Regions from separate parts of the Rhizobium sp. 01L410 genome, predicted to be linked through region 2. Evidence: predicted binding sites of a transcription regulator. Region 2 holds the regulator's gene; each other region holds the start of a gene.
What was found. The regulator PhoB, encoded in region 2, activates phosphate uptake and scavenging genes when phosphate is short. The targets are predictions, from matches to a motif close to TGTCATNNANCTGTCAT.

Region 1: a site for PhoB is predicted at 5,689-5,705, ahead of AC1DV9_RS06155 (LTA synthase family protein). Genes of this name have one in related genera too.
Region 3: a site for PhoB is predicted at 2,624-2,640, ahead of AC1DV9_RS11015 (DUF2794 domain-containing protein). Genes of this name have one in related genera too.
Region 4: a site for PhoB is predicted at 2,567-2,583, ahead of AC1DV9_RS04760 (BtaA family protein). Genes of this name have one in related genera too.

Annotation. Positions count from the first base shown of each region.
Region 1 covers NZ_JBFTST010000002.1:325,821-333,264, forward strand. Annotated here, with positions in the region: gene AC1DV9_RS06130 (class II 3-deoxy-7-phosphoheptulonate synthase) at 1-228, shown strand, start outside; gene AC1DV9_RS06135 (pilus assembly protein TadG-related protein) at 273-2,000, opposite strand; gene AC1DV9_RS06140 (TadE/TadG family type IV pilus assembly protein) at 2,001-2,423, opposite strand; gene AC1DV9_RS06145 (GFA family protein) at 2,724-3,119, shown strand; gene AC1DV9_RS06150 (DUF1003 domain-containing protein) at 3,116-3,649, opposite strand; gene AC1DV9_RS06155 (LTA synthase family protein) at 3,724-5,613, opposite strand; gene AC1DV9_RS06160 (NAD+ synthase) at 5,856-7,444, shown strand, end outside.
Region 2 covers NZ_JBFTST010000003.1:71,823-79,266, reverse strand. Annotated here, with positions in the region: gene AC1DV9_RS07595 (substrate-binding domain-containing protein) at 1-71, shown strand, start outside; gene pstC (phosphate ABC transporter permease subunit PstC) at 232-1,713, shown strand; gene pstA (phosphate ABC transporter permease PstA) at 1,710-3,032, shown strand; gene pstB (phosphate ABC transporter ATP-binding protein PstB) at 3,048-3,863, shown strand; gene phoU (phosphate signaling complex protein PhoU) at 3,910-4,623, shown strand; gene phoB (phosphate regulon transcriptional regulator PhoB) at 4,656-5,339, shown strand; gene AC1DV9_RS07565 (GcrA family cell cycle regulator) at 5,406-5,942, opposite strand; gene AC1DV9_RS07560 (aspartate aminotransferase family protein) at 6,367-7,444, shown strand, end outside.
Region 3 covers NZ_JBFTST010000004.1:271,144-278,587, reverse strand. Annotated here, with positions in the region: gene AC1DV9_RS11035 (ABC transporter permease) at 1-66, shown strand, start outside; gene AC1DV9_RS11030 (Bax inhibitor-1/YccA family protein) at 261-989, shown strand; gene AC1DV9_RS11025 (hypothetical protein) at 1,139-1,375, opposite strand; gene AC1DV9_RS11020 (N-acetyltransferase family protein) at 1,638-2,195, shown strand; gene AC1DV9_RS11015 (DUF2794 domain-containing protein) at 2,199-2,600, opposite strand; gene AC1DV9_RS11010 (DUF1223 domain-containing protein) at 2,877-3,617, opposite strand; gene acnA (aconitate hydratase AcnA) at 3,838-6,528, opposite strand; gene ccmA (heme ABC exporter ATP-binding protein CcmA) at 6,790-7,437, shown strand.
Region 4 covers NZ_JBFTST010000002.1:43,846-51,289, reverse strand. Annotated here, with positions in the region: gene AC1DV9_RS04770 (transglycosylase SLT domain-containing protein) at 95-1,048, shown strand; gene AC1DV9_RS04765 (serine hydrolase domain-containing protein) at 1,074-2,453, opposite strand; gene AC1DV9_RS04760 (BtaA family protein) at 2,631-3,875, shown strand; gene AC1DV9_RS04755 (class I SAM-dependent methyltransferase) at 3,926-4,546, shown strand; gene AC1DV9_RS04750 (glycoside hydrolase family 25 protein) at 4,671-5,465, shown strand; gene AC1DV9_RS04745 (lytic murein transglycosylase) at 5,546-6,790, shown strand; gene metF (methylenetetrahydrofolate reductase [NAD(P)H]) at 7,310-7,444, opposite strand, start outside.

The DNA.
Region 1 (7,444 bases), on a different contig from region 2:
CGCGCCGAAGGCACGCATCCGGGCGGCATCCATATCGAGATGACCGGCAAGGACGTGACGGAATGCACCGGTGGCGCCCGCGCAGTGACGGCGGACTCGCTGTCCGACCGCTACCACACGCATTGCGACCCGCGTCTCAATGCCGACCAGGCCCTCGAGCTTGCCTTCCTGCTTGCCGAGCGCATGAAGGGCGGCCGCGACGAGAAGCGTCTGGCCGTCAGCGCCTAAGTGCAAATGACTGAATTGGAAAAGCCCCGCACTGCGGGGCTTTTTTATTGGACGAGGACCGATTGCTGGCAGCGCGCATCGGTGACGCGGATATCGGCTTCGCCTATCTTGATACCGAGCATCATCAGCGTGTTGTAAAGCAGCTCGTCGAGCGGCTTTGTCAACCCCGTCAGGGTCTGCGCCACGGCCGCGGTCACCGCTTTGGGTGTGCCGAGCGTCAAGGTCAGCAGCTGCACCTCGATATCGGTGTTGCCGAGCAGGCTCTGAACCGTTGAGGTCAGGCTATCCTTCGTCGAAATGTTCTTGACCGTCTTTGCCGCGATGTCGGCTGGCTGGAAGGTCAGCTTGCTCTTGTCGAGGTTGGTGACATTGACGTCGGCCATGGCGCTTGCTTTCAGAAGTCCGAAGACATCGAGAAGCGTGGCGCGATTGACGCGTGGCTTGCTGCCGAAATTCGCGAATGCCGTCGTATCGACATCGGCGAGCGCGATCTCGGCAACACCCGGCACGGCTTCGACGCCGACGCTAGTATTCTTGGCGCCGCCGCCAAGGCAGGTGATATTGGAAAGCCTGGCTTCCGCATAGGCCACCTCGACATAGAGCGGCACGCGGAGTTTCAGGCCGCCGAGCAAGCCGAGACCCGGCACGCTGGTTTCGATCGCCAGACGGATTTGCGGCGTGCGGACGGCGGAACCTGCAGAGCCCACAGCTGTCGCCGCATAGCCGACCGGCCGCTCGCCGACGGCGACGCTGAGCTTGACGTTCAGCAGACCGGGAACGGTGCTGTTGACGTTGGCCGCTACCTGCTTCTTCTGGTTGGCGGCCAGCGCGGTCGCCGAGATCAGCTCCATCGCGGTGGCATCGACCTGCAGGTGCGAACCGCTGCCGATGGCGCGTTCGCCGGTGGAGCCGAGATTGAGGATATCTTCAAGCTTTACTTTGAGCTGAGTGGAGCCGAGACCCTTCTCCAGCGCCGTGATCGTCTTGTTGACCGCAGCAGGGAGACCGGGCGTCTTGCCGAGCGTGTTCAACAGACGCGGATAGGAGACATCGGTCGCCAGCAATTCGTCATAGGTGGCGGCGTTGGCGTTGAGATTGGTCGCCAGGAGATCGAGATAGGAGAGCAGGTTGATGTCGGTCGAAGCAAGGCCTTCGTAATCGACCGCTTTCAGCGAGACAGTGGTGCCGAGGAGGGCGCTGAGCAGGGCGTTCAGCACGCCATCGTTGACGCTTGCCAGACGCGAGCCGACGGAAAAGGCTGCGACTTTTGCGGCCGAGGCGGTACCGGTAGCACTCAGTGTCGGGGCACTGGCGAAGATATTGGCGAAGGCCAATTCACCCTTCTGCGATACTGCAACTTTTACGGCATCGTAGGGCTGCTTTCCGGAAACGAAGCGCTGGCCGGGGGCGACGGTCTCGTCGGCGAGATAGGCGCCCAGCGAATAGCTGACGACAGCCTGGAATTGTGACGTATCCGCGTCCTTCGGGAGCGATCCCTTGCCGGTCAGGTAACCGTTCTCGGTAAGCACCGCCACGTTGATCCCGTTCTCTGTGAAATTGGCAAGAATTTGGTCGGCGGCCCGGTTGATGTCCGACGCAGCGGCGATGGCGCCTATGTCGCTCATCTGCTGCAGCCGGCGCTGCTGCAGCGTCAGCATGCCGTAGTCGACCCCGAGGCCAAGGGAGTAGATGATGAGGGGCGCGCAGAGAGCGGCACTGATGGCAATGTTGCCGCGCTTGTCACGGCAAAGCCTGAAGGCATTCAATGTCATTCAGATGCCTCCCATCCGGATCGTCGCGAAGCGCTTGATGGTATGGTCCGGAAGCGGAAAAGTGTATAAATTCCATATAGGTAGATTGGCGGAATCATATTCCGTCGTCACCGTGAACTGGTTGACGTTGCCGGGATCCGTGGTCACCGTAACGTGGATCTTGTCCTTCTGCAGCAAAGGATGATTGATCGTCGAGGCGGTGATGAAATTGTCGACCAGCGTTTCGCGCTCCTTGGCGGAAATGCCGGCGACAGCCGTCCGGGCGGCGTCGGCGGTGATCTGTTGGACGGAATGGGCCGCGGTCAGGTAGATCGCGTAGGCGATCAGCGTCAACATCACGAGCAGGAACAGCGGAGCGATGATCGCAAATTCAATCGCGGCGGCTCCTTTGTCGTTCGAACGGAAACGGCGAAACACTGTCATACTGCGCCTCATGCGAGCTTCGTAAGCTGCGTTCTGTATAGGCCTGAAACTATTAATTTTGGATTAGCTAATAAAAGTAATGCGTGTGTTCTAGCGCGGCAAGATGACCTATTTCGGGAAAGCCCTCCGGGCACTTCATGCAACTCCCGATGGCTTTCGGCCTGAGAGGGCCTGTCTCGACCAGTGCGGGGCGGTCTTTCAAACCATCAAAAACACTGAGCTTTTCCATCAACAGATTGGATTTGACCCCTTCGCCGTCTGCCGTCAGTTTCCGCAGGAGTTCAAATGGAGACGGCGGCAATGAGCGGAGACTATGCTGGAGGATGCGCCTGTGGCGCCGTGCGGTTTCGGGGCACTGGCAAGCCGGGGCCCGTCGTTGCCTGCCATTGCTCGCAGTGCCGGCGGCAGACGGGGCTGTATTTTACCTCAACCGACGTCCCGCTTGAAGGGCTCGTCATTGACGGCCGGGAGGCTTTGCACTGGTATCAGTCGAGCGATGCGGCAGAGCGCGGTTTCTGCCGCAATTGCGGATCGGGGCTGTTCTGGCAGCGCACCGGCGCTGACACGGTCTCGATCCTTGCCGGTGCCTTCGATCAGCCGAGCGGGTTGTCCATCGGCTACCATATCTACTGCGCCGACAAGGCCGATTTCTACGAGATCAACGACGGCCTGCCGCAATATCCCGAAAGCGCCTAGATGCGTTTGGCGTCGAGCGCGGCACTGAGCCTCGCGACATCTTCGCGCAAAGATGTCAGTTCGGTCAGCACGCGCATGTCGATCTTCTGGTGCAGCGCCAGCACTTCCAGTTCGGCCTTCAGGTTCACCTCGTAATCCTTGGCTGCCTCCAGACGGTCACGCTCGGCCTGGCGGTTCTGCGACATCATGATGATCGGTGCCTGGATGGCGGCGAGCATCGAGAGGATGAGATTGAGGAAGACGAAGGGGTAGGGGTCGAAGGCGCCCGTCGCCAGGATGATGGTGTTGATGACAGTCCAGATCACCAGGAAGGCCAGAAAGGTCAGGATGAAGGACCAGGAGCCGCCGACGCGGGCGATGCCATCGGCAATGCGCTGGCCGAAGGACGACTCGGCGGAAAGGACGGCGTTGACGTTGGTGGAGATGATCTTCCGTTCATGCGCCTTCTGCAGCACGCGCTTCTCGATGTCGCCGAGTTCGTCGGCACTCTTGCCGAAATGCGTGTGGATGAAATTGGGGAGGTTATACATGCGAGGCTCCGATGCTGTATCGCGTCGGAGCCAGTATTCCCGCTGATGGCCTGAATGCAATGCGAATTAGTGTCTTAGCTGCCCGGTTTGGTGACCATCACATGCTGCGGGAAGAAGCGGTCGAGCGTCTGCGCCTTACCGAACATGACGTCGTGCTGCAGGTAGCGGTAATCGCGCACCAAGGGATCGAGCTTCTTCGGATCGAGCACCCAGTCCGGCGTCACCTCGTTCTTGCGGGTTGCCAGCTGGTAGCGGTCGATGATGTCGTATTTCTTCTGCACCCGGCCGAGGAAGCCGGTGTAATAGGGATGCTCGAAGCCGGCGAACTTCAGGAGATTGTAGGAGATCAGCGACGGGCTGATGGTGCCGACATCCTGCTTGACGCCCTTCTTGTTCGACCAGATCACCAGCGGCGTCTCGTGCTGCTGCTTCATCACGTCGAGCGGCGCCTTGCGGGTGGCGACCTGGTCCGGCATGTAGCCGGCGCTCATATAGACATTGCCGAGCGGCGGCAGGTGGTCACCCCAGAGAACGATTATCGTCTCGCGGTCGCGATGCGAGGCCCAGTCCATCAGCATCTTCAGGCTGTCGTCGGCTTCCTTGACACCCTGCGTATAGGTCGCGAGCGTTGCGCGGTCGGCTTCCGGAATGTCGCCCTGGATGTCGATCGAGTTGTGGGCGTAGCGGTTGGCCTCGTAGGGGCCATGTCCCTGCAGCGTGACAGCGAAGAAGAAGAACGGCTTATCCAGTCCGTCGCCCTCGCGCATGATTTCTTTCATCAGCGAGTCGTCGGAGGCAAAGATGCCGCGTTTTTCCATCGGCGGCAGGGTTTCCTCGGTGCGGAACTCCTCGAAACCGAAATCCTTGTAGACCTCGTTGCGGTTCCAGAACCAGCCGCTGAAAGGATGGAGCGCGCGCGCCGTGTAGCCTTCGCCGCGGAAGAAGGTCGCAAGCGAGGGCACGTCGCGGCGGATATATTGCTGATAGGGAATGCTGCCATAGGGCAGGAAGGCATTGGAGAAGCCTGTCAGTGCCTCGAACTCGACATTGGCGGTCATGCCGCCAAATTCGGGCGAAAACACATAGCCGGACTGCGAGGCGCGGATAACAGGCATCGGGTCGGCGCTGAAATTCAGCTTCTTCAGCCGCGTCGGATCCCAGAAGGATTCGCTCATCAGCATGATGACATCGGGCTTTTCGCGCGGGCCGGCGAGATAGCCGTAATTGCGGGCCGGGATCGCGTCGAGCGCCTCGGCATTGAGGCCGGCAGGGGCTGCCACATCGGCCATCGGTACGTTGAAGATGAAGGCCAGGATGAAGCCGTTGCTGCGGTAATTTTCCTTCTGGTCCCACATCATCGGCACGACCTGCAGGCGGTCGCGGATGTAGGAATATTGCGAATAATCCATCAGCGAACCGAAGGCGGCGATCACCGGTAGGCCGAGGCAGAGGCGGCGAAGACGCGCCTGGTTCGACAGCTTCGGAAAGGTGCGCCAGGCATAGCGCCAGCCGAACACCATGCCGGCGGCCAGCAGCACCAGGCCGACGACGATGGCGATGGCCGTGAACGGCCGGTCACGCACCATCACCGGCAGCAATTCCATGATCTGGCGGCCGAAGAGGATGTCCGAGGGATAGAAGGGATCGGACAGGTAATGCTGTTTCTGATTGGAGACGAAAGCCGGGATCAAGACAAGCGGAACGAGGATCAGCGCCGAGAGATAGCGGCGGCCGAAGGCGGCATCGAGCGTCAGCATCAGGATGGTCAGCATGACGACGGTGGTCATGCCGGGGCGGGCCGTCGAGGTCAGGAAATCGCCGACATCGGCAAGCGTGCTGCGGGCGATCCATTCGACGGCGATGACACTGAGCAGCGCCATCGAAAAGGTGAATGCGATGCTGAGGGCGGCTCGGGCGGCGGGAGAGCGGACATTCGCGCCGAGACCAGCAGAAAGCAGCGCCATTCTTCTGGCCTGCGCGGACTTCATGACCAACGCGATCAAGGGCGGACTCCAATGTCATTCCCGCCGTCATCCCGGCGTCATAAAACCTTCACCGAACTGTCACATGCCCGCCATGAACGCTAGATGAACCATTAATGTTTCCTTGCTTTTCCCGAAGATTTGAATTTTCGTCTGAGCAGACCCGGCGGCTTTTCATGGCAGGACACGTTGCGGGGCGAACGCGCGCGCGCTAAATAGATGACATGACACAGGAAAACGCTCCCTTGAACACGCTCCGGATTGCCGTCGGCCAGCTCAACCCAACGGTCGGCGATGTTGCTGGAAATCTTGCCAAAGCCCGCGAGGCACGCGCCGATGCGGCCCGTCAGGGCGCGGATCTGCTGCTTTTGACCGAGCTTTTCATTTCCGGCTATCCGCCCGAGGATCTGGTGCTGAAACCGGCATTCCTGAAGGCTTGCCTCAAGGCCATCGAGGATCTCGCTGCCGATACCGCGGATGGCGGACCGGGGCTGATCGTCGGCTTCCCGCGGCAGGGCGAGACAGGGCGGCACAATTCCGTCGCGGTGCTCGATGGCGGCAAGATCCTGGTGTTCCGGGACAAGATCGATCTGCCGAATTACGGCGAGTTCGATGAGAAGCGCGTCTTTGCCGAAGGCTCGATGCCGGGGCCGGTGAATTTCCGTGGCGTCAGGATCGGCGTGCCTATTTGCGAGGAGATCTGGAACGATCTCGGCGTCTGCGAGACGCTGGCCGAAAGCGGCGCCGAAATCCTGCTGGTGCCGAACGGCTCGCCCTATTATCGCGGCAAGGTGGATGTGCGCCATCAGGTGGCGCTGCGACAGGTGATTGAAACAGGCCTGCCGCTGATCTTCGCCAACCAGCTTGGCGGCCAGGACGAACTGGTCTTCGACGGCGCGAGCTTTGCCTTCAACGGCGACAAGTCGCTTGCCTTCCAGATGAGCCAGTTCGAACCGGCGCTTGCCGTGACCACCTGGAAGCGCGGCGACAACGGCTGGCGTTGCAGCGAAGGGCCGATGTCGCATATTCCGGAGAAAGAGGAGGCGGATTACCGCGCCTGCCTGCTCGGCTTCCGCGACTACGTCAACAAGAACGGCTTCAAGAATGTCGTGCTTGGCCTCTCCGGCGGCATCGACTCGGCGATCTGCGCGGCGATTGCCGTCGATGCGCTGGGCGAGGAGCGGGTGCGCACCGTCATGCTGCCCTATCGCTACACGTCCGAGGATTCGCTGAAGGATGCCGCCGAATGCGCCAAGGCGCTCGGCTGCCGCTATGATATCGTGCCGATCGAGGCGCCGGTGACCGGCTTTACCTCGGCGCTCTCGGACCTCTTCGAAGGCACCGATAGCGGCATCACCGAAGAAAACCTGCAGAGCCGCGCCCGCGGCACGATCCTGATGGCGATCTCCAACAAGTTCGGCTCGATGGTCGTCACGACGGGCAACAAGTCGGAAATGTCGGTCGGCTATGCGACGCTTTACGGCGACATGAACGGCGGCTTCAATCCGATCAAGGACCTCTACAAGATGCAGGTCTATGCGATCTCGCGCTGGCGCAATGCGCATGTGCCGCCGGATGCGCTCGGACCGTCAGGCGTGGTGATCCCGCAAAACATCATCGACAAGGCGCCCTCTGCCGAACTGCGGCCTGATCAGACCGACCAGGATTCGCTGCCACCTTATCCGGTTCTCGACGACATTCTCGAATGCCTCGTCGAAAAGGAAATGGGTGTCGACGAGATTGTCGCGCGCGGCCACGATGTCGCGACCGTGCACCGGATCGAGCATCTGCTCTATCTCGCCGAGTACAAGCG
Region 2 (7,444 bases):
GCCTCGTTGCTGCTCCGGACGCCGAGCGCGAAGAGATCCGCAAGGCCGTAGAAGCCGAAAAGACGATGTAATCAATAAGCTGGCGCGGTGCCTTGGGGGGTGCCGCGCCGGTTTTCGACTGAGGTACCCTTGCCCGGTCAGGCGCAAGGTTTCGAGTTTCTCCATGATTGGGAAGCCGGCGGCGATATCGCAGCCCGTGCTTTTGGGGCCGAGCGCCTGGGGACGTAAAGAATGAGCACATCCATTATACTCTTGTGTCTCGTGGTGCTTGGCGCGCTGGCCTATGTGGCCGCCCGCAGCCGAGCCACGGCACTTGCCGGGGGCAAGTCTTCCGTGCTGCATTCGCGGCCGGGTTATTACGGCGCTTATGCCGCCATCTGGGCCATCCTTCCGGCCCTGATCGTTCTCTGTGTCTGGCTCGCCGCCAGCCCAGGCATCATCGAATCCACCGTCCGCGAATCCTTTCCCGATGATGTGAAGGCGAAGACCACTGCCGAGCAGGATCTGAGCTACAGCATGGTCGCGACCGTCGGCCGCGGCCTGAACCTGCTCACATCCGAAGAAGTCACGGCAGTCGGCTCCGACACCAAGGCAGTTCAGGCCAAGCTCAACGAGAAGGGCGTTCCGCTCGCCGGTGAGCCGCAGCCCTACATGCTCGATGCCGCCAAGCTGCTGAATGCCGAAAGCGCTTCCAGCCGTCTGATCATGAGCGCGATCGTGCTCGTACTTGCCGTCGGCGGCGCGCTCTACGCCCTGCGCGGCGTCAAGCCACGCTTCAGGGCCCGCAACCGCGTCGAGCGCGTCATGCTCTGGGGCCTGTTGCTGTCTTCGTCTATCGCCATTCTGACGACCATCGGCATCGTTCTGTCGATGCTGTCGGAAGCCATTCGCTTCTTCGCCAGCGTTCCCGCCGCGGACTTCTTCTTCGGCACCGTCTGGGATCCGCGCTTCGCGGGTGCCGGCAGCTCGTCCTTCGGTCAGTTCGGCCTGATCCCGCTGTTGCTCGGCACGCTCTACATCGGCGCCGTCGCCATGCTGGTCGCCGTACCGGTCGGCCTCTTCGCCGCCATCTACATGGCCGAATACGCTTCGCCGAAAATTCGTTCGCTTGCCAAGCCGCTGCTCGAAGTTCTGGCCGGTATCCCGACCATCGTCTACGGCTTCTTCGCGCTCGTCACCGTCGGCCCGTTCCTGCGCGATCTGTCGTCGCAGGTCAGCGGTCTTCTGACCGGCGACTACACGAACTTCATCCAGGCACAGAGCGTTCTGACCGCCGGTATCGTCATGGGTATCATGCTGATCCCTTACGTGTCCTCGCTGTCCGACGATATCATCACCGCCGTGCCGCGTGCGCTGCGTGACGGTTCGCTCGGCCTCGGCGCCACGCGCTCCGAAACCATCAAGAAGGTCGTGCTTCCCGCCGCTCTTCCGGGCATCGTCGGTGCGCTGCTGATGACCGCATCGCGCGCCATCGGCGAAACAATGATCGTCGTGCTTGCAGCCGGTGTTGCCGCCCGCATCCAGATCAATCCTTTCGAGCCGATGACGACGGTGACGGTCAAGATCGTCAACCAGCTGACGGGTGACCTCGAGTTTACCTCGCCGCAGACGCTGGTCGCCTTCGCGCTCGGCATTACCCTCTTCTTCATCACGCTTTGCCTCAATATCTACGCGCTCTACATCGTGCGCAAATACCGGGAGCAGTACGAATGACGAATATTGTTTCTCCCGTTGCAGGCATCACTGTCTCCAAGGCTCCAGCACGCCGCGACATCGGCATCAAGCGCCGCTATGCCGCAGAACGCCGCTTCCAGGCCTATGGCATCGCTGCCATATCTTTCGGCCTGATCTTTCTGGCGATCCTGCTCTCGACGGTCATCCGCCAAGGCTATACCGCCTTCCAGCAGACGGCGATCACGCTTCCGGTGGAATTCACCGAAAAGACGATCGACCCGAGCAACAAGCGTGCAACCGATCCGTCGGTCCTCGTCTCCGCCAACTATGGTGCCCTGCTGCGTGACGCCATCGTCAAGCAGCTGAATGTGAACGCCTCGAGCCGTCCTGACGTCCGCGATGCTTCGGCCATGCTCTCCAAGGGCGCTCCGATCCAGCTGCGCGACATGGTCGTTTCCGACCCGTCGATCATCGGCAAGAGGGTCAATGTCACGGTGCTTGCCGACGCCAATATCGATAGCGCCAGCAAGGGCCAGATCGATCTCTCTGTCGACGAGAAGAACCGCAAGGTGAACGACAAGCAGGTCGGCTGGATGAACGAGCTGAAGGCGAGCGGTGCTCTCTTCAAGCAGTTCAACACAGGCCTCTTCGTCAATGGCAATTCCAGCCGTCCGGAAGCGGCAGGTCTGGGCGTCGCTCTCATCGGCTCGCTCTACCTGATGCTGATCGTTCTGGTTCTTGCTCTGCCGATCGGTGTCGCCGCCTCGATCTATCTTGAGGAGTTCGCGCCGAAGAACAAGCTGACGGATCTGATCGAGGTCAATATCAACAACCTCGCTGCTGTTCCGTCGATCGTCTATGGTCTGCTCGGCCTCTCCGTCTTCATCAATTTCATGGGCCTGCCGCGTTCCGCATCGCTGGTCGGTGGCCTGGTGTTGACGTTGATGACGCTGCCGACCATCATCATCGCCACCCGTGCTGCGTTGCGTGCCGTACCGCCGTCGATCCGCTCGGCCGCTCTCGGTCTCGGCGCATCGAAGATGCAGATGGTGTTCCACCACGTGCTGCCGCTCGCCATGCCGGGCATCCTGACCGGCACCATCATCGGCCTGGCGCATGCGCTCGGCGAAACCGCGCCCCTGCTGCTGATCGGCATGGTCGCCTTCGTCGCCAATGCGCCGACCACGCCGCTCGATCCGTCCACGGCACTTCCGGTCCAGGTCTATATGTGGGCCAACGAAGCCGAACGCGCCTTCGTGGAGCGTACCTCGGGTGCCATCATCGTCCTGCTCCTGTTCCTGATCGTCATGAACATCGGAGCCATCCTCTTGCGCCGTCGCTTTGAGCGCCGCTGGTAAACGGAGTAGAAACCCATGAACATGTTGACAGAAGCAGCAGTTGAGAAGGCTCTGGACCAGAAGATGAACAGCATCCCTTACAAGATGATCGGCCAGGACGTTTCGGTCTATTATGGCGAGAAACGTGCGCTTTTCGACGTCAAGCTGAACATCCGTGAAAACACCGTGACCGCGCTTATCGGCCCGTCCGGCTGCGGCAAGTCCACCTTCCTGCGCAGCCTGAACCGTATGAACGACACGATCGACAATTGCCGCGTTACCGGCAAGATCACGCTCGATGGCGATGATATCTACGATCCGGATATCGACGTCGTCGAATTGCGCGCCCGCGTCGGTATGGTGTTCCAGAAGCCGAACCCGTTCCCGAAGACGATCTACGAAAACGTCGCCTACGGCCCCCGCATCCACGGCCTCGCCAAGTCGAAGGCCGACATGGACCAGATCGTCGAAACCAGCCTGCAGCGCGCCGGCCTCTGGAACGAGGTCAAGGACCGTGTGCATGAATCCGGCACCGGCCTGTCTGGCGGCCAGCAGCAGCGTCTCTGCATCGCCCGCGCCGTCGCGGTCTCGCCTGAGGTCATCCTCATGGACGAACCCTGCTCGGCGCTCGATCCGATCGCAACCGCAAAGGTCGAGGAGCTGATCCACGAGCTGCGCGAAAGCTACACGATCGTCATCGTGACGCACTCCATGCAGCAGGCGGCCCGCGTCTCGCAGCGCACCGCCATGTTCCACCTCGGCAACCTCGTCGAGGAGAACGACACCGACAAGATGTTCACCAATCCGGACGATCCGCGCACCCAGGACTACATCATGGGCCGCTTCGGCTGATCTTTGGCGTCACGACTTCCGATAGAGACACTCAAGGACATTTCCCATGGCATCGACACATATCTTTTCTGCATATGACGAAGATCTGAAGTTCCTGACCCGCCGCATCTCCGAGATGGGCGGTCTGGCGGAACAGATGGTCTCCGACGCTGTGCGCGCGCTGGTCAATGGCGACGGCGCACTGGCGCAGAAGGTCATCTCCGACGACGTGATCCTCGATCACGCCGAGCGCGAGATCAACGACAAGGCGATCGTCACCATCGCCCGCCGCCAGCCGATGGCGTCGGACCTGCGCGAGATCATGGGGTCGATCCGCATCGCCGCCGACCTCGAACGCGTCGGCGATCTCGGCAAGAACACCGCCAAGCGCGTCATCGCCGTGCAGAGCACCGGCGTTCCGCGCAAGCTCGGCCGCGGCCTGGAGCATCTCTCCGAACTGGCGCTCGTCCAGCTAAAGGAAGTGCTCGACGTTTACACGACGCGCGCCGCCGACAAGGCGAAGTCGATCCGCGAGCGCGACGAGGAAATCGACGCGATGTACACCTCGCTGTTCCGCGAGCTCCTGACCTATATGATGGAAGATCCGCGCAACATCACCAGCTGCACGCATCTGCTGTTCTGTGCCAAGAACATCGAACGCATCGGCGACCACGCCACCAACATCGCAGAAACCATCTACTACATGGCGACCGGCGCCCAGCCGGAGGGCGAGCGTCCGAAGGACGACACCGCCAACACCGTCGGCGCGGTCACGGAATAATATCCGGACCGGGCCTCAGGAGACAGAACAGAATGATCCCGAGAGTTGCAGTCGTTGAAGACGAAGAAGCACTGAGCGTGCTTCTTCGTTACAATCTCGAAGCCGAAGGTTTCGAGGTCGACACCATCCTGCGCGGCGATGAGGCGGAAATCCGCCTTCAGGAGCGGACGCCGGACCTTCTTATCCTTGATTGGATGCTGCCTGGCGTATCAGGCATCGAGCTTTGCCGCCGGCTGCGCATGCGCCCGGAGACCGAGCGTCTGCCGATCATCATGCTGACGGCGCGCGGCGAGGAAAGCGAACGCGTTCGCGGCCTGTCGACCGGCGCCGACGACTATGTCGTCAAGCCGTTCTCGACGCCCGAGCTCGTCGCTCGCGTCAAGGCGATGCTGCGCCGCGCTAAGCCCGAAGTTCTCTCGACCGTGCTGAAATGCGGCGATATCGAACTCGACCGCGAGACGCACCGCGTTCATCGCAAGACCCGCGAAGTCCGTCTCGGACCGACCGAGTTTCGCCTGCTGGAATTCCTGATGGCCTCTCCCGGCCGCGTCTTCTCGCGCTCGCAGCTTCTGGATGGCGTCTGGGGTCACGACATCTATGTCGACGAGCGCACCGTCGATGTCCATGTCGGCCGTCTGCGCAAGGCGCTGAACTTCTCCAATATGCAGGATGTCATCCGCACCGTTCGCGGCGCTGGATATTCGATGGAAGCTTGAAGCTTTCGGAATTGAGACACAAAAAAACGGGCCGTAAGGCCCGTTTTTCGTTTGTGCTTACCCGGCTCAGTTTGCCCGGGCTGCTGCCCTGCGGCGCTCGTTGACCGGTTGGTAGGCCAGACGCTGGTGGTAGGTGCAGTAAGGCGAAGAATCCGGGCTTTCGCAGCCGCAGAAGTGGAAATCGTCCTTCAAGGGATCGCCGACCGGCCACTTGCAGGTGCGCTCGGTGAGCTCCGTCAGGCCGAGACGGCGGGAAATCGGGACGATCACGTTCTTGGCGGGACGGTATTCCATCTCCTCCATCACGTCGATTTCGATCTCTTCCTTCAGCATCGTCGCGCCCTGCTGGCGGGTGACCGTACGGGTCGTCGCCAGACGCGATGCGTAGGTTGGGGCGCGGGGTGCTGCCGCCGTACGCTTGGGAGCGCGGGCAGCCGTGGCGTTGCCGCCGGCCTTCGCACGGCCCGGCAGCGCCAGACGGTGAACCTTGCCGATAACGGCGTTACGGCTGACGCCGCCAAGCTGGGCAGCGATCTGGCTCGCGCTCAGCCCTTCGGACCACAGTTTCTTGAGTTTCTCGACCCGCTCGTCTGTCCAGTTCATGCCCTGTGTCTCCGCCGTTTAAGCGTTGCGAAGGCAGAATCCCTCACTGTTTGCCCCGGACGAATCCGACACAAGAAACGCTTGACTAATTTTGGTGACTAGTTCCGCCGCATGCAGTCTAGTAATTGAGTTTTAACCTAGTGTGAGGCTGACTCCGTGACAAGAGTCGCAGGAATCCGGATGAATCGAATTCGGGGTTTTCCCCAACTTGCTTCCCCTGAGAGTCATTTCTGCAACATTAGCTGTTGATAAAACGCGACATTGCTTGAGCGTCTCTCAGAAGCCACGAAAGCCGCAGTTTTGTTGACATTGCAGTGCGAAAAGTAAATAGTGCAAGTCGCCGCCGAAAGGCGGCATTTTTAATTTTTCGGACCTGGTTTTTAGCCGGAGTCCGGTTGCCCGTAAGTTGACAGGAGACCGCGCCATGGCTGAAGCCGCGCCGCTATATGATACCTATTCTCGTGCCCCATTGCGGTTCGAGCGAGGTGAGGGCGTGTGGCTGATTACCGAAAGCGGCGAACGATATCTGGATTTCGGTGCCGGCGTCGCGGTGACCTCGGTCGGCCACAGCAATCCGCATGTCGTGGATACCCTGAAGGCACAGGCCGACAAGGTCTGGCACCTGTCCAACATCTATGAAATCCCCGGGCAGGAAAAGCTCGCCAGGCGGCTGACGGAGGCGACTTTCGCCGACAAGGTGTTCTTCACCAATTCCGGCGCGGAAGCCCTGGAATGCGCGATCAAGACCGCACGCCGCTACCAGTATTCGAAGGGCCATCCCGAGCGTTTCCATATCATCACGTTCGAAGGCGCCTTCCACGGCCGGACGCTGGCGACGATCGCTGCAGGCGGGCAGGAAAAGTACCTCGAAGGCTTCGGCCCCAAGGCGCCTGGCTTTGACCAGGTGCCCTTCGGCGATATCGACGCTGTGCGCGCCGCAATCACCGATGCGACCGCAGGCATTCTGATCGAGCCGGTTCAGGGCGAGGGTGGCATTCGCCCTGTGACCACCGAGTTCATGAAGGCGCTGCGCGCGCTCTGCGACGAGAAGGGCCTGCTGCTCATTCTCGACGAGGTCCAAACGGGCGTCGGCCGTACCGGCAAGTTCTTTGCCTATGAGTGGTCCGGCGTGACCCCTGACATCATGGCTGTCGCCAAGGGCATCGGTGGCGGCTTCCCGCTCGGCGCCTGCCTGGCAACGGCGGAAGCTGCGTCCGGCATGAAGGCCGGCACCCACGGCTCGACCTATGGCGGCAACCCGCTCGCCATGGCTGTTGGCGGCGCTGTGCTCGACATCGTCCTTGCCGAAGGCTTCCTGCAGCATGTCCGTGACGTCGCTCTGGTCTTCCGCCAGGGCCTGGCATCGCTCAAGGACCGCTATCCCGATGTGATCGAGGATATCCGCGGCGAGGGCTTGCTGCTCGGTATCAAGGCCGCCGTTCCCTCGACTGAACTCCTGGCTGCCATCCGCGGCGCCCACCTGCTCGGCGTACCTGCCGGTG
Region 3 (7,444 bases), on a different contig from region 2:
ATCGGCCTCATCGGAACCTGGCGCATCCTCGGCCAGAAGGCGGCACCCGTTCTGCGCGAGCTCTAGGGCTGGCACTGGTAATGCAGCGCCCAATAAAATAGCTTCACCTTACGGCGATTTAACCCCGCCGCCGGTTGCAAGGGCCTTGTTTGCAAAGGGCGAAAGCCTCATATTGACCGCAGGCATGCTGGAGCTCCGCAGCGGCGCCCGGGTCGCAAAGCCCGACACCGTATTCACATCGGAGCTTGTAAGAGGAAACTATGGCTGACCTTCGTAACTACCAAAGCCGGACGCAGACTGGCGAGATGATCGACCAGGGGCTGCGCTCCTATATGCTCAAGGTCTACAACCTGATGGCGCTGGGTCTGGCGATAACGGGTGTAGCCGCATTTCTGTCATTCCAATTCGCCTTTGCCGACGGTCAGCTGACCGCCTTTGGCCAGGCCATCTATCTGAGCCCGCTGAAGTGGGTCGTCATCCTGGCTCCATTGGCCATGGTGTTCTTCCTGAGCTTCCGGATCAACCGCATGAGCGTTTCGGCCGCGCAGACCACCTTCTGGATCTACGCCGCGCTGGTGGGTCTGTCGCTCTCGTCTCTGCTGCTGATCTACACCGGCCAGAGCGTGGTGCAGACATTCTTCATCACCGCCGCCTCGTTCGGTGCACTGTCGCTCTACGGTTATTCGACCAAGCGTGATCTCTCGGCCATGGGCTCGTTCCTAGTGATGGGTCTGTTTGGCCTGATCATCGCGTCGGTCGTGAACATCTTCCTGGGCTCGTCTGCCCTTCAGTTCGCGATCTCCGTGATCGGCGTCCTGATCTTCGCCGGCCTGACGGCCTACGATACGCAGCGGATCAAGGAAATGTACTACGAAGCCGATGGTGCCGAGGTCATGGGCCGCAAGGCGATCATGGGCGCGCTGACGCTCTATCTCGACTTCATCAACCTGTTCATGTTCCTTCTGCAGTTCATGGGTAACCGCAAGTAAGACGGAACTGTTGACGGCCAGACCGTCTGGCCGAATGCGAGACAACCGAGCCGCCTGCAACAGAGATGTTGCGGGCGGTTTTGTTTTTCGGAGTGTGGATTGGGCGCTGTGGTCACGCAGCTGGCAAATAACGGCCAGCCTTGCGCGTCTTAAAGCTTGCGTGCCGCCAGGCGCCGACGGTCGAGCGCAACATGGTCGGAGCCGCGCTTCGTCAGGCGGAATTGCCGCTTCTGGAACTCGCCGCGAATCTCGATAAAGCCCTTCTCCTCGGCTTCGTTCAAGGTCTTCAGGCTGGTGCCCTCAGGGAGAGACTGCCAATCAATGCCGACGGCGGCGTGCAGCAAAACCAGAATCTTGATAATGGCGTTTCTCCATGGCTGACGCATGCGGCCGATCTGCCGCCTGACGCAAAGGCCTGTTCCGCGAAAGCTGTTCTCTAGAAGCTCCGGCGGGTTCGGTCAACTCGCCGGCCTTGGCCGCCACACGGCTGTCATCTCCGGCTTACCGGAACAGAAGGCAGCGGCACAATCACGACGGCGGCAGGCAAGTGCCCTGCATGGTCCCGATATCCTTATTCGCTTTTCCTGTTGCCAAATCTCGCGCCGGATGGTTTTCAGCCTGAATCCCATTCCAGACATCGGCCGCCCAATGACCGTTAATCTCCGCGATATCGCCATCTCCGACCTCGATGCCATCACCGCGATTTACCGTGAGGCGGTGCTGTCAGGCGTCGCCAGCTACGAGATTGCCCCGCCGGAACGCCAGGAGATGGCCACGCGGCTGGCTGCCATAACGGGCCAGGGCTACCCATATCTCGCCGCCATTGACGAAGACGGCGTGCTGCTGGGCTATGCCTATGCATCCGCGTTCCGCACCCGCCCGGCTTACCGATGGATGGTCGAGGATTCGATCTATCTGGCGCCGGAGGCCCGGGGAAAGGGCGTTGGCAAGGCGTTGCTCGGGGAACTGATTGCCCGCTGCACGGCGCTTGGCTTCCGGCAGATGGTCGCCGTGATCGGCGGAGCCCATCCGGCATCGATCGCGCTGCATCGTTCATTGGGTTTCGAGGAAACCGGCCTGCTCAAGGGTACCGGCTACAAGCACGGCCGCTGGCTGGACACCATGCTCATGCAGCGGCAGCTGGGCGAGGGAACGGATACCGATCCGGACCCCTCGGTCTATCCAGGCACCCTTTACAAGGGCTGACGGCTATTTGTCGACGAGCTTCAGCACCTTGTCGAACACCTTCAGCACCTGCTGCAGCTCGTGGCCGCGCTTCAGGATCATGCCGTTGGTGTTGACGACGGAATAGGCGCCCTGCTTGTTGGCAAGCTTGGGGTCTTTCTCGATGGTGAAGAGCGGCATTTCGCCGGAGCGCTTGAAGACGGAGAACACCGCCTTGTCCTTCATGTGGTCGATTGCGTAGTCTTTCCACTCGCCCTCGCCGACCATGCGGCCGTAGATCCACAGGATCGCATCCAACTCTCGCCGGTGAAAGGTCACCGGCAACGGATCCTTATTCTGCTTGTATTCTTTAAGATCGACGACGACTGAGGAACTATTGTCGGCGGAACGGTGATCGCCATGCCGCAAATCCGGCTGATCTGTCATCAGTCTCCCAAGGCCTCTCGCTTATGACAGGAGAGTGACAGTTTGCCCGACCCGCCGCAAATTGCAAGTGCGGCCAGTCATCACATTAAGCATATGCTATGCAATCTCCTGAGCGCCGCAATTCAGTCAAAACAGCGCCTCATTTGCAGGGGAAATTCCGCTCACCGATTTGGCGCCAGCGCGCCAAAGGGCCCGGCTGAGCGTATCGACCTTAACCCCAGCCCCGAATACGATTAGCCGGGCCGCCCCGTTTTCCATCCTGAACGGATGAAACTTTCAGATATTTTTCCCGGCCATGACGACGGTTGCGCCCAGGATCGCGGCCGGATCACCGTCAGCCGTAGCAGCCTGTAACAGGATTGCACAGCCTTCAAGGTCGGCCTTTTGCAGAACCGTTGCAGGTAAAGTCAGGCTTGTTGCCTTTCCGTCCCACATTCCGACAGTTTCAATGTCGCTTACGCTGTTGATATAGGAAATCTTCTGGCCGCTGTTTTCGCCCTTCTCGACGTCGATGGTCTTTTCCTTGTCGAAATAGACCATCACCACATTGGCCTTCCCCTGGCCGGCGCCAATCTTGATCTCCAGCTCATCGCCCCGCATCTGCGCATCGATAGGGACATTCAGTCCCTTGCCGTCGGTCGAAAAACCATCAATCTTGCCGTTGATCGCCGAGAGATCGGAGCCGGTCATATGATCACGGCCGTTGACGACAACCTGTGGCGTGTAAACGTTGCTGCGGCCGAGCATGCGGGCATAGCCGTACTGACGCTCGGTGTTCTGCTTGGAACTCAGCGTGTCGGTCCAGCCGAGATAGTTCCAGTAATCGACATGATAGGCGAGCGCGATCACATTGCCCTGGCCAACGATCTTGCGAAATGCGGCATCGGCAGGCGGACAGGATGAGCAGCCCTGCGAGGTAAACAGTTCAACGACGCCCTTCGGCTTGCCGTCTTCGGCTTGAAGTGGTGCTGCGAGCACCAGACCGGCAATCAGCGAAATCAAAAAACGCGGCGACATTGCAACCTCTTTATCCAGGACATCGGGCGAACGAAGGCCGCGCGGCCTGATTGACGACCGTAGAGATAATCCTTCCGGTTCCAAACGGGAAGTAACGAAGGGGTGAGACATCCCCGCCCGCCGCCACGCCGGGAACACATCGCCGTGAGCCCCGTCCCCGCAAAGAAAAACCGCCGGAGATTGCTCCCCGGCGGCGATTATCATGTGCTTGTCTTAAGAATTAAGCAGCGAGGTCGCGCAGAACCGTCTGCAGGATGCCGCCGTTGTTGAGGTAGATGACCTCATCGAGCGTATCGACACGCGACAGCAGCGGGACGTCCTTCACCGAGCCGTCGCCGTAGGTGATCTTGGCGATCTTCTTTTCGCGCGGCTTGATGTTCTCGAGACCTTCGATCGTGACGATTTCATCGCCCTTGAGGCCGAGGCTTGCCCAGGTCGTGCCTTCTTCGAAGACGAACGGGATGATGCCCATGCCGACCAGGTTCGAGCGATGGATACGCTCGAAGGACTGGGCGATGACGGCCTTGACGCCGAGCAGGTTGGTGCCCTTCGCAGCCCAGTCACGCGACGAGCCGTTGCCGTATTCGACACCCGCGAAGATGACGAGCGGAACGCCCTCTGACTTGTACTGCATGGCCGCGTCGTAGATCGATTCCTCTTCCTTCGACGGGTAATGGATGGTGTAGCCACCTTCCTTGCCGTTCGGGCCGAGCATGTGGTTGCGGATGCGGATGTTGGCGAAGGTGCCGCGCATCATGACTTCATGGTTGCCGCGGCGCGTGCCGTACTGGTTGAAGTCAGCAACACCGACATTGTGCTCGATGAGGTAGGCACCGGCAGGAGACGCCGCCTTGATCGAACCGGCCGGGGAAATGTGGTCGGTGGTGATCTTGTCGCCGAAGAGACCGAGAACGCGCGCACCCTTGATGTCGGAGATGCCCGTGCCGGTCTTGCCCATACCGACGAAATACGGCGGGTTCTGAACGTAGGTCGAGTTGTCGTCCCAGGCATAGGTCTGGCCCGGAGGGACCTGAACGGCCTGCCAGTTGACGTCGCCCTTGAATACGTCGGCGTACTTTGTCTCGTAAAGTTCGCGGGTGACGTATTTCTGGATGAACCCCTGGATCTCGTGCGAGGTCGGCCAGATATCCTTCAGATAGACCGGGTTGCCGTTCTGATCTTCACCGATCGGCTCCTTGGTCAGGTCCTTCTGGACCGTGCCGGCAAGCGCATAGGCGACGACGAGCGGCGGGGAAGCGAGGTAGTTCGCCTGAACGTCAGGAGAAATACGGCCTTCGAAGTTGCGGTTGCCCGAAAGCACACCCGAAACGATCAGACCCTTGTCGTTGATCGTCTTCGAGACCGGCGCCGGCAGCGGGCCGGAATTGCCGATGCAGGTCGTGCAGCCGAAGCCGACGAGGTTGAAGCCGAGCTTGTCGAGATCAGCCTGAAGGCCCGACTTTGCCAGGTATTCGCCAACGACCTGCGAGCCAGGTGCGAGCGAAGTCTTGACCCACGGCTTGGTCTTCAGACCCTTGGCAACGGCGTTGCGGGCGAGAAGGCCGGCAGCGATCAGAACCGACGGGTTGGAGGTGTTGGTGCAGGAGGTGATCGCCGCAATGGCGACGTCGCCATGACCAAGATCGAAATCGGTGCCTTCGACCGGGTAGCGGTTCGAGAGCTGGCCCGGCTTCTTGTAGTCGGCGTCCATCGAACCGGCGAAACCGGCAGCGATGTTTTCGAGCGGGATGCGGCCTTCCGGACGCTTCGGGCCGGCCATGGCAGGCACGACGTCGCCGAGGTCGAGTTCGAGCGTATCGGTGAAGACGAGGTCGGAACCATCGCCATCGCGCCACATGCCCTGAGCCTTGGAATAGGCTTCGACGAGCGCGATACGCTCCTTGGTGCGGCCGGAAACGTTGAGATAGTTGATGGTTTCGCCGTCAACCGGGAAGAAGCCGCAGGTCGCGCCATATTCCGGACCCATGTTGCCGATCGTCGCGCGGTCGGCGAGCGGCATGTTGTCCATGCCCGGGCCGAAGAATTCGACGAACTTGGAAACGACGCCCTTCTTGCGCAGCATCTGCACGACCATCAGCACGAGGTCGGTCGCGGTAACGCCTTCCTTGAGCTTGCCGGTGAGTTTGAAGCCGATGACTTCAGGCAGGAGCATCGAGACTGGCTGGCCGAGCATGGCCGCTTCGGCTTCGATACCGCCAACGCCCCAGCCGAGAACGCCGAGACCGTTGATCATCGTCGTGTGGCTGTCGGTGCCGACGCAGGTATCCGGATAAGCGATTGTTTCGCCATCCTCTTCCTTCGTCCAGACGGTCTGGCCAAGATATTCGAGATTGACCTGGTGACAGATGCCGGTGCCCGGAGGAACGACGCGGAAATTCTTGAATGCCTGCTGGCCCCACTTCAGGAAACGGTAGCGCTCGCCGTTGCGCTGGTATTCCAGCTCGACGTTCTTGGCAAAAGCCTGCGGCGTGCCGAATTCGTCGACGATGACGGAGTGATCGATGACGAGATCGACGGGAACCAGCGGGTTGATCTTCTCGGGGTCGCCACCGAGCGAAACCATCGCGTCGCGCATTGCCGCGAGGTCGACGACGGCGGGAACGCCGGTGAAGTCCTGCATCAGCACGCGCGCCGGGCGATAGGCGATTTCGTTTTCGACGGTGCCCTTGTTGTTCAACCACTCGGCAACGCCGAGGATGTGCTCCTTGGTGACCGACTGGCCATCTTCGAAGCGCAGCAGGTTCTCCAGCAGAACCTTCATCGAATAGGGAAGCTTCGAAACGCCCGGAAGACCATTCGCCTCAGCCTTGGGAAGGCTGTAATAGACGTAGTCCTTACCATCGACAGTGAGGGTGGAGCGACAATTGAAGCTGTCAAGAGACTTAGACACGAGATACCCCGTTTCTGATAGCCAACACAGTCGTGCGAACGCCTATGCACTTAATGCACATCAGGATGCGGGTACGGCCATTTCCGCTGTCCGCACGTGGAAAGAATATTCCATGTTCGGCGCAAGGATGAAGTTCACGCCGACCGCTGGCGTGGTTGCGGGTCTTATAGATAATTTCTAAGAAGGGTGCCAGATACTGCGTGGCCCATTTCGGACATTTTTTGCGTCGCGATGACTAAAATCTTAATCAACGGAAACGCCATGCATCTGACTGCCGAAAATCTCTCAGCACGCCGCGGCGAAGACCTGATTTTCAAGGATATCTCGTTCCGCATCGAAGCCGGCGAAGCACTGGTTTTGACAGGGAAAAATGGATCAGGAAAATCCACTTTGCTGCGTGTCATGGCGGGACTTCTGCGGCCCGAAACCGGCAGCGTCCGCTTCACTGATTCGCAAGGCTCTTCAGAACATCGCGCCAGCGAAATCAGCCACTATCTTGGCCACCGCAACGCGATGAAAAGCGAGCTCACGGTCGCCGAAAATCTCGCCTTCTGGCAGGACTTTCTCGGCAACGCTTCCGGTGGCGAGGGACTGCCGATCATGGAGGCCGCGGAGGCCGTCGGCCTCCCCGGCATCACCCACCTCCCCTTCGGCTATCTCTCCGCCGGCCAGCAACGCCGCTTCGCCTTCGCCAAACTGTTGGTCGCCCACCGCCCTGTGTGGATCCTGGATGAACCGACTGCAGCACTCGATGCGAGTGCGGACAGGATGTTTGCGGCGCTGATTGCAGCGCATCAGAAGAAGGGCGGGATCGTGCTGGCCGCGACGCATCAGCCGCTGGGGTTGGAGAATGCAAGGGAATTGCGGATGAGCGGGTTTGCCGCGGTGGATCAGGGGGTGTGGGGATGAGGTTTTA
Region 4 (7,444 bases), on a different contig from region 2:
CCCAGTCGAATAGGTTAATGGGAAAAATCAGTGCTTAGCTTCTCAGTAACTTTTTAAACGCTGCCTGGGCGGCGCGATTCCCGAAAGTGACAGAATGGTAGCGAACGGATTTTCCGGCCTGAAACGCAGTCTGGTCGTTTCGACGATGCTCTGCGGGATCATGACCGGATGCTCGACCGTCGAGTACACCTCTCAGGCTGAGTTGAGCGCGGTGCAGACCGTCGTTCCGACGCCGAAGCCGGGTGAAGACGCGATGATGATGGCCGCCGTTCCGGCTGCCGACGGCTCCGCTCCGCAGACCCCGATGGCATTTGCCTCCGCCAATCCACAGGCAACGCCCGCCCTTTCGGCACAGACAGCCGTCCTGCCGATGGCCGTTTCGCCTGCCGATGCGGCGTTCCAGCCCGTGGCCGGCGCCAGCGTTGCCACCGAAATTCCGCTGACGCCAGAGATGACCGCGATGCAGTCGGTGATCCCGACGCCGCGTCCCGCAACCCCGGCCTCGCCCTCGACGCAGCTTGCCTTCGCGGCAACGACGCCGCAGAACGGCGCGCTTGCAGCGCTCGCCGTTCAGGCCAGCGCGCCGCGCTCGATGTCGGACTTCTCCTTCGACGAGTCGGCCCCGATGGATCCGCCGACGGCACCGCCGATGTTCAGCGACAACGATGCCGACGATGCGCCGACCGCAGAAAAGGGCTTCGTCAGCAAGCTGATCGCCAAATACGCAAAGCTCTACGAGATGCCGGAATCGCTGTTGCATCGCGTCGTTCACCGCGAAAGCCGCTACAATCCGCGCGCCTATAACAAGCGCGGCTATTTCGGCCTGATGCAGATCAAGTACAACACCGCGAAGTCTATGGGCTACGACGGCCAGCCGTCCGGTCTGCTCGATGCCGAGACCAACATCAAATATGCCGCGAAATATCTGCGCGGCGCCTGGCTCGTGTCCGACAACAAGGAAGACGATGCCGTTCGACTCTATGCTCGCGGCTATTATTACGATGCCAAGCGCAAGGGCATGGACGACGTTGCCCAGGGCAACTACTGAGCCTCACCATCCGTGAACCGAATGGTCAGGGCGCCGACAGCGCCCCGACGATCTGCTTGACCAGCACCTGCGGCCTGTAACCGAGCCGGCTCGGCGTCAGCCCCATGCGGACAACGATGAGACCGGCGGATGGCACGATTGCCACGCTCTGCCCGTCATGCCCCTCCAGCCAGAACGTATCGCCCGGAAGCCCCGCAGCCGCGCTCAGATCGCCGCCCGGGGCCGCAAGCCAGGCCTGCGCCTGCGTATATTTGCCGCCCGACGACTGCGTCGGCGTCCGCATTGTCGCCACGAACCCTTCCGGTAGCAGCCGCTGGCCGTTCCAGACGCCATCCTGGATCAGGAACTGCCCGAAGCGCGCCCAGTCCCGCGCCGTCGCGTAGAGATAGGAGCTTCCGGCGAAGGTGCCGCGCGCATCGACCTCCAGCACGGCGCTGGACATGCCGAGCGGCCCGAACAGCGCATCGCGTGGATAGTCGAATGCACTCTGCGGATCGCCGAGCCTGTCCATCCAGATGCGGGACAGAAGCACCGCCGTGCCGCTCGAATAGCGGAAGCGCTGGCCGGGCTTGTCTTCCAGCGCCGCATTTACCGGTAGTGTCACCATATCGGGGTCGAGATAGAGCATGCGCGTCACATCGGCGACGGCGCCGTAATCCTCGTTGAACGCCAGGCCGCTTTCCATGCCGAGCAGATCGGCAAGCGTGATGGCCGCCCGCTCGTCGCCATGCCAGGCGGCAAACAGCTTGGCGTCGTCGAAATTGAGCTTGCCCGACAGCATCACCCGGCCGACTAGCGCCGCATTGACGGTCTTGGTCATCGACCAGCCGAGCAGCGGTGTGCGCGCATCAAATCCGTCGCCATAGCGCTCGGCGACGATGCGGCCATTGTGGACGACGACGATCGCCCGCATCTCCGGCCCGGCCAGCGCCTCGTCGGCAAGCAGCGGCGCAAGCTTGCCGTTATTGGCGGCAGCGACCCGCTCGCCCTCGGGCCAGAGGTCGTCGCTTGGTGGCGGCACAGCGAGATCCTCTTCGGGCGCAGCGTTCATCGCAGCGTTGAAGTCGCCATCAGGAACGCTGGTGCAGCCAAAGGCGCCGCGGTAGAGCGCATGGCCCGGCGCAAACAGGCCGAGGATGCGGGCCGATACTTTCCCCTCCTCACGGTTGACGGATACGCGGATCAGCCGCAGCAGCGGGTTTCCGGGCGCTTGAACGTCCTCTGCAAGAACGGTATCCGGATCGCGCCCGGCCATGAACACATTCGAGCAGACGATCTTTGCAGCATAGTTGTCGCCGACGCGCAGCAGTTCCGGTGGGCGAATATAGAGCCACAGCGCCCCGCCGATGACCGCGACGATCACCAGCGCCAGAAGCACCTTCAGGATACGCAGAACTACTCGCATGTTTCTTCCTCCACAGGTAGAGAGAAGCAGCAAATGCCACCATAGAAAAGGGCACAAAAGCGAGAGTGCCGTTTCATCCACGCTATTGCCCGCAAAAGGCTGCCCACAGCCCGCGTCATCAAACTGTAGCAGCGCCGCGTTAAACGCCCTGAACGCTAAAAACGGTGATGGAATCAGATGACCGAATTTGCACCGGATGCCGGCTTCCGCAAGAACCGGAAACTCAAGGACGCACTCCTCCGCCACAAGGCATTCTCCAAGGAGGGCCTTTCCGAGCGGCTTTTTGGCTTGCTTTTCTCCGGCCTCGTCTATCCGCAGATCTGGGAAGATCCGGATCTCGACATGCAGGCCATGGAGCTGCAGCCGCATCACCGTATCGTCACCATCGGCTCCGGCGGCTGCAATATGCTCGCCTACCTCTCCAAGGGCCCGGCCTCGATCGACGTCGTCGATCTGAACCCGCATCACATCGCGCTGAACCGTCTGAAGCTTGCCGCCTTCAAGCATCTGCCTGGTCATGCCGATCTCGTTCGCTTCCTCGCCATGCCGAACGAAGCGTCGAACAGCCGCGCCTTCGACCGTTACCTCTCTCCGGTTCTCGATGATGCGACGCGCAGCTACTGGAACGGCCGCAAGTTCGGCCGCCGCCGCGTCACCGTCTTCGATCGCAACATCTATGAGACGGGCCTGCTTGGACGCTTCATCGGCGCCGCCCATCTGCTAGCCCGCCTGCACGGCGTCGATCTGAAGCAGATCACCAAGACGCAGTCGCTGGAGGAGCAGCGCGCCTTCTTCGACCAGCAGGTCGCTCCCCTCTTCGAAAAGCCCGTCGTGCGCTGGATCACCGGCCGCAAGAGCTCGCTGTTCGGCCTCGGCATCCCGCCGCAGCAATATGACGAGCTGGCAAGCCTGGCTGCCGATCACTCGATCGCTCCGGTTCTCCGCCACCGTCTCGAGAAGCTCGCCTGTCATTTCCCGATGCGCGACAACTATTTCGCCTGGCAGGCCTTCGCGCGCCGCTACGCCGCCGGCGACGAAGGTCCGCTGCCGACCTATCTGAAGCCGGAGCATCATGATGTGATCCGCGCGAATGTCGATCGCGTCACTGTTCACCATGCGAACTTCACCGAGCTGCTGGCTGGCGAGCCTGCCGCATCGCGCGACCGCTACATCCTGCTCGATGCACAGGATTGGATGACCGACGAGCAGCTGAACGGCCTCTGGGCCGAGATCAGCCGCACCGCCCGCCCCGGCGCCCGCGTCATCTTCCGCACGGCTGCGGAGAAGAGCATCATCGAGGGACGTCTGTCGCCGGCGATCCGCGATCAGTGGGACTACTTCGAAGACAGGTCGCGCGATATGACGGCGCTCGATCGCTCGGCGATTTACGGCGGCTTCCACATCTACGGGAAGAAGGCGTGACAGAGATCCGCACGCTTCCGGACGATCGCTCCGAGGCGCATGCCGGCCTGATGGACGGGATGTACCGTTACCAGCGCCATATCTACGATCTGACGCGCAAATACTATCTGCTTGGCCGCGACAAGACGATCCGCGGCCTCGATGTACCCAAGGGCGGCACGCTGCTCGAAGTCGGCTGCGGCACCGGCCGCAACCTGGCGCTCGCCCACAAGCGCTTTCCGGATGCCCGGCTCTACGGCCTCGACATCTCGCAGGAGATGCTGATCTCGGCCCGCAAGACCTTCGCGACGAAGGCCACCCTGCCCGACTTCCGCGTTGCCGACGCCACCGCCTTCACCCCGCGCGAATTCGGCGCCGCCGGTTTCGATCGCATCCTCATCTCCTATGCCCTGTCGATGATCCCCGATTGGGAACGCGCCATCGACGCTGCGATCGCCGCGCTCAATCCGGGCGGCCAGCTGCATATCGTCGATTTCGGCCAGCAGGAGGGTCTTCCCGGCTGGTTCAGAGCCCTGCTGCAGGGATGGCTGACAAAATTCCACGTCACGCCGCGCGCCAATCTGCGTGAGGTTCTGGAAGCCCAAGCCCATGAAAACGGTGCAGGATTGGCCTTCGAGACGATCGGCGGCGGCTATGCCTGGCAGGCCGTCATATCCGCCAAGCGCGCATAATTCGCTTGAAACTAACCGATTTTTTACGTTGATATGGTGAAAAGAGGATTATTCCTCGGCTGAATTCGTCTTCGAAGGTCATGCTGTGGGGCAAGTAGATCATTCGTTACATGACGGGATAACCATGCGCAGGCTGTTGTTTTGCGTTTTGCCGCTGGCTCTTATGCTCGCCGGTTGCAGCTCCACGGGCTATGACTATCTCGAAACAGCTTCGATAAAGAAGAGCCGTTTCCAGGACACCGATCCGCAGGATTTCGGCGCCAAGACCCCGCATCAAAACGATATCCACGGCATCGACATCTCCAAGTGGCAGGGCGATATCGACTGGCAGACGGTGAAATCCTCCGGCGTGTCCTTCGCCTTCATCAAGGCGACCGAAGGCAAGGACCGCGTCGATCCGCGCTTCAGCGAATACTGGCAGCGCGCCCGCGCCGTCGGCATTCCGCATGCGCCCTATCACTTCTACTATTTCTGCTCCTCGGCAGACGAACAGGCCGACTGGTTCATCCAGAATGTGCCGAAGGAGGCGATGCGGCTGCCGCCGGTTCTCGACGTCGAGTGGAACGGCGAATCCAAGACATGCCGCCTTCGCCCGGATCCGGCCACCGTGCGCTCCGAGATGAAGCGCTTCATGGATCGGCTGGAAGCCTATTACGGCAAGCGACCGATCATCTACACCTCCGTCGATTTCCATCGCGAGAATCTGCAGGGCTATTTCCAGGACTACCATTTCTGGGTCCGTTCCACCGCAAAACACCCCGAAGTCACCTATGCGGACCGCCGCTGGGCCTTCTGGCAATACACCTCGACGGGCGTCATTCCAGGCATTCAGGGGCCGACGGACATCAATGTCTTCGCGGGCAACCAGAAGAACTGGAACAATTGGGTCGCTGCGGTTTCCAAGGATAGAAATTCTTAGTAACGTCCACCGAACTTTCTTGCTTCCGTCACATTCATCTGTGAAAGCGGCGGACATATTTCGGATATAAGGACGAACCCATGCACCGCTCGCTCGCAAGCCGCTCTGCACTTGCTCTTCTGTTTGCCGTCACCTCAGCAACCACGGTATTTGCGCAGCAGGCGGCAGCCCCTGCCCCGGCGGCTCCCGCCACTCCGCAGGCGCCGGCTGTTGCCTGCGACGGTGACCTCTCGCAGTTCCTGGCAGGCGTGAAGGCCGATGCGATTGCAGCCGGCGCCACCGCCGAGGCCACCGACCAGGCGCTTGCAGGCGCCGAGATCGACCCCAAGGTTCTGAGCCGCGACCGCGCCCAGGGCGTCTTCAAGCAGACCTTCCTCGAATTCTCGCAGCGCACCGTCAGCCAGGCGCGTCTCGACATCGGCCGCCAGAAGATGAAGCAATATGCCGACGTGTTCGCCAAGGCCGAGCAGGATTACGGCGTACCGGCCGGCGTCATCACCGCCTTCTGGGCGATGGAAACCGACTTCGGCGCCGTACAGGGCGATTTCAACACCCGCAACGCGCTGGTGACGCTCGCCCATGATTGCCGCCGCCCCGAGCTCTTCCGTCCGCAGCTGATCGCGCTGATCGAGATGGTCCAGCACGGCGACCTCGACCCGGCCACCAACACCGGCGCATGGGCCGGCGAAATCGGCCAGGTTCAGATGCTGCCACGCGACATCATCGCCTACGGCATGGACGGCGATGGCGACGGCCACGTCCGCCTGAAGCAGAGCGGCCCGGACGCCATCCTGACGGCCGCCAAGTTCATCCAGCATCTCGGTTTCGAGCGCGGCCAGCCCTGGCTGCAGGAAGTCACCCTTCCCGATAACCTTCCGTGGGAAAAGTCGGGCCTCGGCGGCACGATGAAGGCGGGCGACTGGTTTGCGCTCGGCGTCAAGCCGCGCGATGGCAACACCAATTTCGGCGAGCTCGAAGGCGATCTCGTTCTGCCGCAGGGCCGCCTCGGACCGGCATTCATCGCCTATCCGAACTTCAAGATCTATCTCGAGTGGAACAAGTCCTTCATCTACACGACGTCAGCAGCCTATTTCGGTACCCGCCTCTCCGGCGCCCAGCCCTATCAGAAGGGCACGCCGGAACAGGGCCTTGCCAACGACGAGATGAAGCAGCTGCAGACCAAGCTGCAGTCGCTCGGCCACGATGTCGGCGAGATCGACGGTATCCTTGGATCCGGCACCCGCGTTGCCATCCAGAAGGAACAGCAGCGCCTCGGCATGCCGGCCGACGGCTGGGCGACCCCCGGTCTTCTCGGCGCGCTCTGAGTCGCCATAACCGGCCATTCACAAGCAATCCCATCGCGTCCGTCCGTCAGGCCGGACGCGATTTTCGTTTTAGCTCAGGATTTCAGCAGCTTCCGGCGAAGCCTTGATATGGGCGCAGGCCTTAACGCCCAATCGCCGACTTTAACGCACCGTTAAAATGTGTGAATAAAATTTCACCGCGCTTTTTCGAATGATTTCAATGCCGTGGCTACGTTGTGCAGCAGTTATCCACCGGCTGTTGCTGCAATGCAACATTGAATTCGCTTTTCAGCCGACACATTTCGGACATAGTATCGGCTCGTTAACGCAAGGAGGCAGACATGGGTATCACACGATCCTTGAATGTCCTGTTGGTCAGTGCAGCGTTCGCGTTCGTCTTGTCTATGCTCTTCATCTGAGCAGCAAACGGACCCTATGACTGGAATACCGGACTCCTGAGTAACTAACAGTTCAGCCAATTAAAAAAGCGCATGTCCCGCCTGACATGCGCTTTTTTATTGCGTTCGAAGAGCTGCCTGATCAGGCGGCAGCGCCGGCTGCCGCTGCCTTCGTCTCACCTCGGCGCAGGCCGAGATTGGTGAGCACAGCCGAGACCAGCGGCGAACGGTTCATCGTATAGAGATGGAATTCGTGGAGCCCGCGGGCCACAAGATC